Regions from separate parts of the Halobacillus sp. KGW1 genome, predicted to be linked through region 2. Evidence: riboswitches for the same ligand, from Rfam matches in the RefSeq annotation. Region 2 holds a riboswitch; each other region holds the start of a gene.
What was found. Region 2 has a riboswitch for thiamine pyrophosphate ahead of thiT (energy-coupled thiamine transporter ThiT). Riboswitches for the same ligand answer to the same signal wherever they lie in the genome.
Positions count from the first base shown of each region.

Region 1: another riboswitch for thiamine pyrophosphate. It lies ahead of tenA (thiaminase II); the one in region 2 lies ahead of thiT (energy-coupled thiamine transporter ThiT).
Region 3: another riboswitch for thiamine pyrophosphate. It lies ahead of AXG56_RS06445 (thiamine phosphate synthase); the one in region 2 lies ahead of thiT (energy-coupled thiamine transporter ThiT).

Region 1 is NZ_LSOC01000003.1:910,547-914,737, reverse strand. It holds gene AXG56_RS13550 (hypothetical protein) at 1-15, shown strand, start outside; gene AXG56_RS13545 (Fic family protein) at 65-607, shown strand; gene AXG56_RS13540 (DUF3221 domain-containing protein) at 635-1,150, opposite strand; TPP riboswitch at 1,250-1,360, shown strand; gene thiW (energy coupling factor transporter S component ThiW) at 1,447-1,935, shown strand; TPP riboswitch at 1,941-2,044, shown strand; gene tenA (thiaminase II) at 2,087-2,773, shown strand; gene thiD (bifunctional hydroxymethylpyrimidine kinase/phosphomethylpyrimidine kinase) at 2,770-3,576, shown strand; gene thiM (hydroxyethylthiazole kinase) at 3,573-4,191, shown strand, end outside.
Region 2 is NZ_LSOC01000002.1:386,084-390,274, reverse strand. It holds gene AXG56_RS02650 (phospholipase D family protein) at 1-1,418, opposite strand, end outside; gene thiT (energy-coupled thiamine transporter ThiT) at 1,594-2,163, opposite strand; TPP riboswitch at 2,253-2,352, opposite strand; gene AXG56_RS02640 (carboxylesterase) at 2,436-3,173, opposite strand; gene AXG56_RS02635 (SDR family oxidoreductase) at 3,127-4,035, opposite strand.
Region 3 is NZ_LSOC01000002.1:1,115,123-1,119,313, reverse strand. It holds gene panF (sodium/pantothenate symporter) at 1-407, shown strand, start outside; gene AXG56_RS06450 (LLM class flavin-dependent oxidoreductase) at 452-1,462, opposite strand; TPP riboswitch at 1,871-1,980, shown strand; gene AXG56_RS06445 (thiamine phosphate synthase) at 2,070-2,645, shown strand; gene thiO (glycine oxidase ThiO) at 2,642-3,763, shown strand; gene thiS (sulfur carrier protein ThiS) at 3,747-3,950, shown strand; gene AXG56_RS06430 (thiazole synthase) at 3,958-4,191, shown strand, end outside.

The DNA of each region.
Region 1 (4,191 bases), on a different contig from region 2:
TCCCGCCATGCCTAGTTCCAGGTATGGGGGTGAATCCTCCCGCTATTGTTATGCAGGGACTGATGTGCTGATTAATCACTATGACCTTATGGACGACAAGCAGCTGGAGTATATGGAGGCGATCCTTGCCACCCAGCGTTTGTCGGAACTGCAGGAAAAGCCTGTGGAAGGGGACTTCGACCTCAGACATTTGCAACGTATTCACGCCCGTTTATTTTCCGACCTTTATCCTTTTGCGGGCAATATCAGGACAGAGAATATCACGAAGGACGGGTTTTCTTTTGCGCAGGCCCGCTTCATTCAGGAAGCTTCTGTCCCGATCTTTGATTCTCTAATGAAGGAAGAGTGGGCAGGGATGGACAAAGAGGACTTAGCACGGAAACTGGCTCACTATATGGCGGAGTTGAACGTCCTTCATCCGTTTCGGGAAGGAAATGGTCGGAGCTTGCGTGAGTTCATCCGCACAATCGCCTTGGAAGCCGGCTACCATCTGGATTGGTCCTGTGTACCGAAAGAGGAGGTCTTTCAAGCGAGCATCGATTCAGTCAAGGATATCAGCAGTCTTTATTCGGTTATCCAAGCGTCGCTTGTTCCACTTGCCAAATGAGCAAAAGCCGGGGGAATCCCCGGCTTTTTATTCATCTTCTACAAGCACTTCCTTCTCCGGTCCTTCGTTTTCCTTAAGAACAATCTGCCACTGGTCATCGTCTTCATCAAATAGAATTTCCGCCACGGCGACAATTTTGTCATCTTCTACATCGGTTAGAGCGGAAGCCAAGGCTTCGGAGGTCGTCAATCGGGCCCCTTCTACTTCACTCATCTCCACTTCGGAAACCTTATCGGCAGGTGCCTGTTCTGGAAAACTTTCTTTAATGGGGCCGTCTGTCCAAACATCTACATATTTACCTGTCCATTCGTTGTCCGGAGCTTCAGACACCCACATCGCCCGCCCTTTTTCTTCTGACTCTGTAGTCGGAGTGACGACAAGGATACTGGATCCTTCCTGTTCCATCACATATCCGCTGATTTCTGCTTGCTCCGGAGGCGCCTCTGCTTCCGTTTCCTCATAATCCGAGCCGGCTGGTGCAGAACTGCACCCCGCCAAAAGAATCAAACAAGCGGCCCCCATCATTGTCCAGATGTTTCTCATTGTCATTCTCCTCTCGAATACAGATATTATTCAGAATATTGCACATGACAGAAGATACGAACTTTGTTATCATAAGACTCAACCAAGCAAATAGTACGATTCAACTACTAGGGGGGCCTTGTTACAGGCTGAGAGGAAAGCGTAAAGCTTTTCGACTCTTATGAACCTGATCTGGTTAATACCAGCGGAGGGAAGTAGTCAGACGAACGAATAGTTATTCATCGACTGTCTATGATCCAAGTCAGGTCCTCTCCAGGACCTGGCTTTTTTATTTTCTTATGGAAGGGGGGAATGTATTGAACCGTACACGTTTATTGACTATTATGGCACTGTTTGTTGCCATTGGAACATTCGGAGCACAGCTGCTCTGGTTCCCGGCAGGCATCGCGAAGGCATATCCTGTCCAACATGCGGTAAATGTCATGGCTGCTGTGATGCTTGGACCGCTGCCTGCTGCTGCCATTGCTTTCTGCATCGGCCTGCTGCGATTTCTTTTAGGGCTAGGAACACTGTTGGCTTTTCCTGGTGGAATGGTCGGAGCATTATTTGCTGGTTTGTTTTATCGGATATACAAACGGAAAGGGGCAGCTGTAGTCGGCGAGGTGATTGGAACTGGAATCATTGGAGCATTACTCGCCGTTCCGCTGGCTGGATTCATCATGGGCAGTGCGGCCGGAGCGTTTGCCTTTGTTCCTTCTTTCTTCATCAGCAGTCTGTCAGGAGCTGCCATCGGCTGGTTTGTGCTGTCACGTATCAAAGCAGAACAACTTCTATTACAACCATAATACACGGAAACTGCTAGGGGCGCGAATTATCGCTGAGATAAGGATTATCCTTTGTCCCTCAACACCTGATCTGGTTCGTACCAGCGTAGGGAAGTAGTCTGGACCTCTGCAATCCTCTAGTAGCTTCCGAATAACTCAGGGAGGCACCACTATGTCATTCTCCACTCAATTAAGAAAAGAAAATCAGGACGTGTTTGAAGCTATTTTTCACCATCCATTTGTTGAAGGTCTCGGAAAAGGAGAACTTCCGAAAGAAGCTGTCGCTCATTATGTGAAAGCGGACTTTGAATATTTGAATGCATTTATGCATGTGTACGGCATTGCTGTTTCCAAATCACCAAAAAGAGAAGATATTGAGCTCTTCAATGACCAGATCAACTTTGTGCTCCACAGTGAAGTGCATCCCCATAACAACCTGTGCCGATATATCGGTAAAGAATATGAGGAACTGCAGGGTTACCCGCTGCCACCGACAGCGGACCACTATATTAAACATATGCTCTACCATGCGCATATGGGCAGTATTGGAGAAATTATTGCCGCCTTACTTCCATGCCCCTGGACATATCTCGAAATCGGTAAAGAACTAACGAAAGCCTATCAACCGGACGAAAATCATCCGTTCTTTGATTGGATCGATTTCTATGCAGAGGAAGAAATAGGCGGATTGACAGGACAGCTTTGCGAGAAGCTTGATGCCTATGCAGAGCAAGCTTCAGACGAGGAGAAGAATAAGATGCGTGAAGCTTTCCGAAAGAGCTGCCAGCTGGAATTATCCTTCTGGGAAATGGCCTATACCGTCGAGGAATGGCCCGTAGCTGAGGGGGTTTACCGATGAACCGAGTGAAGTGTGCTCTTACCATTGCCGGAACGGATCCAAGCGGCGGTGCGGGTATCCAGGCGGATTTAAAGACGTTTCAAGAGCTTCAAAGTTATGGGATGAGCGTCGTCACTTCGGTAGTCGCTCAGAATACGACCGGCGTATCTGCGGTTCATCATCTTCCGGTCACGATGCTGAAGCAGCAGCTCTATGCAGTATCAGACGATATGCCGATCGATGCACTGAAAACAGGTATGGTGGCAACTATCGATATGATGGAGGTCCTTAAACAATGGCTGAAGGAAACAGAGGCTGCATACGTCATGGACCCTGTGATGGTAGCAACGAGCGGCGATCCTTTAATTGAGGAAAAGGCGAGGGATTATCTCAGGAAAGAGCTTGTTCCTTTAACAACGCTCGTAACACCGAACATACCGGAAGCGGAGTATTTGACCGGTAAGGTGATAGAGACGGAAGAAGCTATGAAAAAGGCAGCGGAAGAACTTGTCGAGGTTTATGGAGCTGGTGCAGCACTTGTCAAAGGAGGTCATCTGAGAGGTCATGCGGTCGATTATTTATATGATGGAAACGAGATGACCGTTTTGGAAGCAGAGCGAATCGATACGAATAACACCCATGGCACCGGTTGTACGTATTCGGCTGCGATCACGGCATACTTAAGCCGGGGCGATACGTTGAAAGAAGCCGTCCGTAAAAGTAAGTACTTTGTTACCGAAGCCATTCGTTACTCCTTTGACCTGGGAGCAGGAAGCGGACCCACCAATCATTTTGCCACCAGGAAGGAGACGATGAAAGGATGAACACCATCATAGAAAAAGTAAGAGAAAAGCGGCCGCTGATTCATCACATCACGAACCAAGTGGTCGTCCATTTCACAGCGAACGGTGCGCTTGCTTTCGGGTCTTCGCCAATCATGGCAGCCGCCCATCAGGAAGCGGCGGACGTAGCGATGTTGGCAGACGGGGTGTTGTTGAATATCGGAACATTGAATGATTACCAGGTGGAATCCATGATCTTGGCAGGAAGAGCCGCTAATGAGAAAGGTATTCCTGTCGTTCTCGATCCCGTCGGGGTAGGGGCGACCAAGTATCGTTATGAAGCATTTCAACGCATCGTAAAGGAGGTTCAACCGACGGTCATCAAAGGAAATGCAGGAGAGCTGGCTCGGCTGGTTGATATAGAAGTGGAGACGAAGGGAGTCGATTCTGTCGGGGAAGGGAATACCGGGGAAATTGTTCAAGCGGTTGCTGAAGCATTCCGAACAGCGGTCGTCTGCACAGGTGCCGTTGACCGCTTTTGTGCCGATGGAAAAAGCGGTCGGAACGAGAGCGGTCATCCGCTGCTTGGCCGCGTCACCGGTTCCGGCTGTCTCCTGGGTTCCATTCTCGCCGCTGTTCTTAGCGTCGATGGCGGAG
Region 2 (4,191 bases):
TTCTGCAGGTAATACGTGGCATAGCGAATAAACGTCAACTTATCCGTATATTCCTCATAATCCGCTGTGAAATGACCGTCTTCGTTATTCCAAAGCTTGGTGAAGTAGCCGTCGACCTCCTGAAAAACAGGCTCTTCTCCGCTTCCTTTCATCACGACGTTCGCTTCCAGGTTCAAGTCTGCCAGGTTCCGTCTCGTATAGTTGGCGGAGCCGGCAATGATGACGTCTTCCTCTTCTTTATCTAAATAAAGCATCTTCGTATGGAATTGTTCGATATTCACATCATACCAGCGGAGATGGATGTTCTTATTCCCGAGACGCTGCATCTCTGCGGCTACGGGTAAATTAGGAATCCCCGTCTTCTCATGTCCAAATGACTGCTTGTTCGGGTCCATGATGATGTTCGCTTCCGCCCCCCGGTCTGCTGCTTTGTCAATCAGGTCAACGATCTTTCTGTCCGCAAGGTAATACATGCCGAGCCAGATCGTATCTCCTTTTCCAACATCCTTAAGTTCTTCCAAAATTGCCTGGTACGTCTTTCCTTCCGTGACGAACTTGGTCTTCACTGGACCATCCTGTTTTTCCCATTTCCTGTTCTTGTAATCCGGGAAATCAGCGTCGCCGGAATAACGGACAACTGCCTCCTCGGCTTCGAGAATGTCCCGGATGATCGGGCCTGTCATCTTGAACGCCACATTCTCATGGTAACCGCTCGCGTCATGCGGGTTCGCCGTCGATACGATTGCCGCATCTTCCGTCACAACGAGCTTCCTGTGATTCGCTTTAATATTCATCAGCTTCAAATACGAGCGCAGAGTGACATCGGGTGCATCTTTTGCGAGCGGGTTGCTGATCCAGCCGCCGTCGCCTGTCCCCATCCATGAAGCCGTCACCCTCCAGACGCTGGAGTAGAGCGGGTTGGAATCACGGAGCTCGTTCAGATCCGTCAGCACGACATCGACACCCCCATCCCTCAGCCGCTTGATCGATTCCGACTCATAAGACCCGTAAACCGTATTGATTGGATCGGTGATGAAAACGACCTTCAAGTCAGGATGCTTTTCCTTTTGGGCGAGAATGGCATCCACCAGGTTTTCCGACAGTGGCGGAAAATCTCTTTTTCCATCTGTGTAGCCGTTAAATAAAAACATATCTGCAACAATGAAATCCTCCGCCTCACCAATCATGGCGTTTATTTCATCGAATATCTCCGCGTCGTGAACCGTATTACCTTCTTCATCTTCATACGTGAGATCCCGAAAAAACTCCACGCCCGATAGTTCGTGCACGTCCCCTTCATAGGAGATGCCCTCAGGAAGCTTCTTCCACGATGTATGATAAGCGATCATGAAAACGAGTACGATAAATATAAGAATGACAATCAACCAAAACCGCTTCTTTCTAAAAAGCTTCTTCATTTCCAGCCCTCCTTTTATGTAACCAGTGCAATGGTATATACACTTCTACAGGAAGCATGAAACCCATATGCTATAAAATAGGGTCTCCCTCCCTATAAAAAATAGAAAAGCATCGTGCCGGAGCACGATGCTTTTAGTGGTTAAGGATTCCTAGGAGCGGGATGGGAACCTTGTATTATTCTTGTGTGAGCAGCTTCGGACGCTGCAGAAAAAGAATGATGAGGACGATACTGCTCAATACGAATGCAGGCAGCATATACCCCCCGTTATAGACGAGCGAATACAGCCAGACCGGCTGTCCTTCCGGCGCGAACTCCCCGTAAAAGACGATCCCTGCGAGAAAATGTCCGAAGAAACGCAGGAGACTCCCGACAAAGCAGCCGACAATGATCCAGCCGACGATCGCTTTTTTGTTTTGTTTCCGTACCGCGTTCCATACCGGCTTTGCCGCGACACCTGCAAGACCGATGACACCGAAAGCTACGAAGTAATCAAGAAACGTCTGAAGAGGTGTCATGATGTAAGCACCGGTTAAGATTTGATAGGCCCCGAGCAGCAGCCCGGTGGCGACTCCGCCTTTGATTCCCCAACGGAAAGCGATGATGAAGACAGGAACCATCGCGAGCGACACAGAACCACCCTGTGCCCACAATTTGAATGAAAGAAATGGAATGATGTCCAAAAGCAGTGCCAAAGCAGAGAATATAGCTACTTCGACAAGAAATAATACACGACGATTTCTCATCGTTATCTACCCCCAATAATTGAACACAAAAAAAGCAATGCCAAAAAGGGAAGCTTCCTGATGGAGGAGTCCCTTGTTGAGCATTGCACCATCAAAAAAGCCGCCATCCCTGCGCCAGTGCTAACTGACAGGTTCGAAGGGTCTGGACACAGCGTCCACTCTCAGCCGGAGGCTCCCCTTGAAGGCTTTATACCGTTTACTTTTCTTGATTTGTCTTCTATTATAGTCGAAACCACCCGAAATTACAAAGGCCTTTTATTTCCCGGGGAATGCTATTTCGTATTTGTGTACGTCTGGAAAAACTCCAGACTGCGCTCGATGATCAAGTCTTTATCATGGTCGAGCGTTGCGACGTGATAGCTGTCATCCAAATGGATAATTTCTTTATGCTCGGAAAAAACCGTTTCAAATATTACCTCGGAATTGTTCGGGGGCACGACATGATCCTCCCTTGAAACGAAAACGACGATCGGACAATGAATGCTGCTTAATAGATCCCTGGTCTTCCCCATGAGCATCGACAGCTCTCTAATCGATTTTACCGGTGTCCGATCATAGCCGAGCTCGTCACTTTCCGGATCTTTAATATCCGATCCAATCGCTTCAAGAAAGCGCTCCTCTGTGCTCGAGCTGTTCTCAAGCACCGGGATATCGATTGCTGCATTGATCGGGATGACGCCGGCGACCTTCTTCTTCCCTGCCACATATAAAGCAAGCGTCCCTCCCATCGACAAGCCGACGACGAAGATTTTTTCACAACGCGCTTCCAGCCAGTCAAAGGCTTCCATGACCGATTGAATCCAGTCTTCATGACTCGTGGACTCCATGTCCTCCGGCGTGGTGCCGTGCCCCTTCAGTCTCGGACAGACGACGGTATACCCGGCGCGGCCATATGCTTCTGCCAGCGGCCTCATACTTTGCGTCGTTCCTGTAAATCCATGGGATACCAGGATCCCTACCTCATTACCCTCGAACCTTATCTCTTCTGCCCCACTCATCACTGCGGTCATTTCGTTTCCTCCTGTTCGTTTTTCCTTTTCCTAAAACCGTCGTCAGCACTGCTTTCTCCAATATTCTCCAAGGCATGACCCGTTTCAGAAATACGTTGAACTTCACTTTCGCTCCGATTGGAAAGCGCAGCTTCCGTATTCTGTCCTGCTCGACCAACTCCGTCATCAATGCAGCTACATCCGACGGATTTTCGCGGCTGTCTCCATTCAACGCATTCCATAGTCCTTTTATGTAATCAGCATAGGGAGAATCAGGGTCATGGACAGCGTCCGGGAGTTCCATTCCGGCTGACCATATATTCGTTTGGTACGAGCCCGGCTCTACAAGAGCAACATCGATGCCGAATGGCTGGACCTCGAAGCGGAGGCTTTCTGTAAGCCCTTCGAGCGCATGTTTCGATGACACGTATGCCGATAACCCCGGGAATCCGATCAAACCGCTGACGCTGCTCACATTGATGATCTTGCCACGCTTCTGCTTCCGCATGAGCGGCAGAACTGCCTGGGTGACGGCGATGACCCCGAACACATTCGTCTCGAACTGACGTCTGTACGCTTCCAGCGGTATCTGCTCGAGAAAGCCGCCGATTGCAAAACCAGCATTGTTGACGAGAACGTCGACTGCTTCCAAATCGTTCAGCTTTTCTTTAAATGCAGCGATGGAAGCATCATCGGTCACGTCGAGCTTCCAAACCGTGATCCGGCTCCTCACGTGATTGGAAATCGCTGCGTCCTCGAATACTTCCGCTTTTTCCATGTTCCTCATTGTCGCGATTACCGAAAACCCTTTTTCCGCACATTTGACCGCCGTCAAATAGCCGAACCCACTCGATGCTCCGGTAATCAATACGGTTGGATTCATGTCATTTCTCCTCTCTGCTTCCTCATTCCTTATAACGTTCGATATCAAACACTTGTTTTCCTCTAATGCCCTCTGTACAAAAACACAATGGTTTCTCTGACGGGATTGATCTTATAAGATAAGTTCTTCCCTTTCTCTCCCGTACTTTCCCCTGTT
Region 3 (4,191 bases), 730 kb from region 2:
TCAACTATATAAAGCCGGATGCTTCCGATTCTACAGTAAAGCGTATAAGTTTCGGAGTAACTGCCATGATCGGAATACTCGTGTTTGCTATGGCCATACAGCCGCCGGAATTATTAATATGGCTCAACTTATTCGCTTTCGGCGGGCTTGAAGCCGCGTTCATCTGGCCGGTCGTGCTCGGTTTGTATTGGAAAAAAGGAAACGCAAGCGGCGCACTTGCTTCTATGTTGACCGGCGTTGGCAGCTATATCATTATCTACAGTTTTTGGGATAACCCTTTTGGGATGCATACCGTCATTCTGCCTGTTCTTACGGCACTTGTCATCTATGTCCTGGTAAGTCTTTTGACAGGTGAACGCCATAGAAGGGTGCAGGAGGAAATTATAGAGAAGCTTTGGAAGGTATAGAAAGAAGCCACGATTATATAATAATCGTGGCTTTTTTCTATACATCAATGATTATTGGTTTCTTTCATGATCTCTGAGACGATTTCATAGGAACGAAGACGTGCTTCATGGTCATAGATCGGAGAGGTGATCATAATTTCGTCCGCTTGTGTTTCGGATTGGAATTTTTCCAGCTTCCGTTTAACGGTTTCTTTGCTCCCGATAATTGAAGCACCAAGCTGTTGATGAAGGGCCATTTTCTCTTGAGACGTCCAAACTTGTTCTATATCATCTACAGGCGGCTGCAGCAGTTTTGTCGTGCCGCGCACGAGATTCAAGAACTGTTGCTGCAGTGAAGTCGCAAGCCTTGTCGCTTCTTCATCGGTATCCGCTGCAATCAAGTGGACGCCGAGCATGGCATAAGGTTGTTCCAGCTCACCAGATGGCTTGAAGCTTCCACGATAAAGATTCAGTGCTCCGTGTGTATTGTTCGGAGAGAAGTGACTTGCAAACGAGAACGGCAGCCCGAGCTGTCCTGCAAGCTGTGCGCTGAACCCGCTTGACCCGAGCAGCCAGATCGGCACGTCTGTTCCTTCTCCTGGGTAGGCATGGACCGGGTTATCCCCGCGGAAGTATCCCCTAAGTTCGTCTACCTGCTGTGGAAATTCATTTGGATCACTCTCCAAATGCCTGCGCATCGCTCTTGCCGTCATTTGATCCGTACCCGGAGCACGGCCAAGTCCAAGGTCGACTCGTCCCGGAAATAGTGTTTCCAGCGTTCCGAACTGCTCGGCTATAATCAGTGGTGCATGGTTTGGAAGCATCACACCCCCGGAACCAACGCGGATCTCAGACGTATGGTGAAGGACGTGACTGACAGCGAGAGCCGTAGCAGAACTTGCGATGGCGGGCATGTTATGATGTTCTGCCATCCAGTATCGGTTGTAACCGAGCTTTTCTGCGTGTTGGGCTAAGCTTATCGTATCTTCAAAAGCCTGTTTCGTAGACCTGCCTTCTTTTACACTGACAAGGTCAAGAACGGATATTTTTGTATCGGAAAAAGATGTATTCGTCATATCGTTTACCTTCTTTCTTTAGGAAAATCCTATAGCATATCTTAACAAGATTATTTCGTGTTTCAAAATGTTTTGTTTCTCTATTATTTACGGGACTAAAATACTGGTATATTATAACTAGATATGGGTGTTTTTTAAGACAGAGAAGATAAGGGGGACGAAGCATAATGAAAAATTTTTTGAACCGGTGGCTTGGCAGGAAACGTTGTGTGATATGTGGACGTAAACCAGTAGATCCATCGCGGTATTACAATGATGAAGGCAGGGCTGTCGTCGTTTGCCGGACGTGCGTTACCTATGCAGAACGGAGAGCATTCAGGAAAAGATGACGGAGTACCTTGCAAAAATATGGTAGACGAAATTTTCAATGTATTGTAGGATGAACACATGCATTACAAAATCAATAAGCACATGCACTAGGGGTGCCTTTAAGAAAAGGCTGAGATCGAAGTGATACTTCGGGACTCTTTGAACCTGAACTGGCTCAAACCAGCGGAGGAAAGTGGCGGTTATATCTAAACAATCACGCTGCACTCACGTGTACGTATGTTCAAGTATGCCACTTTCCTTCTGGAAAGTGGCATTTTTTATTAGGGGGAACAAAGCAATGAAGCTTTTTGCCGTTACAAAAGACGAAATGGATACCGTCACCTTGAAGAGTATAATTCCAGCCATTGATCCGTATGTCGACACTGTCATTTACCGAGATAACTCAAAGTCTCTGGTGGATTATGAAGCTGCATTTAGAGACTTGATGGATGTCTCTGATAAGTGGACGGTTCACAAGCATAGTGGAATTGCAGATCGTACGGATCGAAGCGTCCATTATCCAGAGAGGTGTATGGATGATCTTAAGGTAGGAACAGGGAATGTTAGAGGGGTTTCCGTTCACAGTTTGGAATCAGGCAGAACAGCACAAAGGGCAGGCGCGGACTATGTTCTCTTCGGTCATATATTTCAGTCGGACAGTAAGCGGAACGCGCCACCCAGGGGGATAAGCTCGTTGATGGAGCTTACCGGAGGGTTGGCTATTCCTGTTTTCGCTATCGGAGGGATTCAGCCACAGCATATATCTCTGTTGCGGAAGGCAGGAGCAGCAGGCGTGGCTGTGCAGTCGGGTATTTTCGACGCGGAGGATCCAATTTCGGCAGCAGAAAATTATCGGGAGGCGATTCTTTCATGAAGAACCAATGGGATACGGTAATCGTTGGTGGGGGCATCATCGGTCATTCTATTTCTTATCACCTTAGTAAGGCAGGGGCCGATGTGTGTGTGCTGGATAAAGGTACAGGTGGCAGACGAGCGACAGGGGCTGCTGCAGGGATGCTGGGGGTCCACACGGAAAACCGGACGCCGGGACTGTACCATGAATTTTGTGTCAAGAGCAGAGATATGTATAACGAATTGCAAACAGAATTGTACCAGTGTTCCGGAATCGACATTCAGCTGACTACAAACGGTATGCTCCAAATCGCTTTGGATGAGAGGGAGGCGAAAGAACTGCAGGAGAAGCAGCAATCTTTTCCCTCTCTCTCCTGGCTGGACGATCGAGAGATGAAAATCCGTCATCCGTGGGTTAAGTCCTCCGGGGCTTTATGGATGCGGGAGGACGGCAACGTAAAACCGGAAAAAGTGGCTGAAGCGTTTAAGCGAGGCGCACGGTCATTCGGAAGCACCGTTAAGGATGGGTGCTTCGTCATCCGCATAAGGAAGAGCGGACAAGGATATGAGGTGACGACGAATGAAGGAGAGATCTTCGCAGAGCGTATCGTCGTCGCTGCCGGGGCAGACAGTGGACCATGGTTCAGGGAAACAGGCCTACCAAACCCGATGGTTCCAGTGAAAGGGGAATGCTTCTCTATTAAACCGAGGAACCTGTTGTTTCAGGAAACTTACTTCTCTCCTTCTTTTTATGTCGTACCGAAGAGGGACGGAAGCATCGTTATTGGAGCCACCTCCAGAGAAGGGGATGGCAGCGAATCGACTTCTGCCGGCGGAATTGCCGACTTGATGGATCAGGTGTTTCGCGTTTTCCCGGCGCTTAGAGAGGAGCCGCTTGAGAAGTGGTGGTCCGGAGTAAGGCCTGGTACGTCGGACGGGCGCCCGGTCATCGGAGAGCATCCACAAGAGAAAGGCATCTTCTTTGCAACGGGTCACTACCGGAACGGCATCCTTCTTGCTCCTGCAACAGGAAAACTGATTCAGAGCTTGTTTGAGAAAGGCACGTTTGCAAAGAAGTATGAGGGTTTGTTTTCACCGGCAAGATTTCAGATTGGAGGAGTCTATGAACATACACGTTAACGGGAAAGTGGTGGAATGTAGAGGAGAAGACAGCACCGTAGCTGATCTCCTGGAACAATTAGATATTCGGACACGATTTTCTGTTGTGGAACTTAACCGGAAAATACTAAATAAAGAAGAATACGATAAAGAGCATCTTCAAAGTGGGGACAGCGTGGAGATCGTTCATTTCGTAGGAGGAGGATGAAGGAAAAATGAAGATTAATAACGAGACATTTACATCGAGATTGATGCTAGGAACAGGAAAATATCCGTCATTTGATGTGCAAAAAGAAGCGGTAGAGGCTTCTGGAACGGAAATACTTACTTTCGCTGTGCGGAGAATGAACATCTTTAATGAAGAGGAACCGGACCTCCTTGAGTCCATCGATTTAGAGAAGTATTCCCTGCTACCAAATACGGCCGGAGCGAAGACTGCAGAGGAAGCG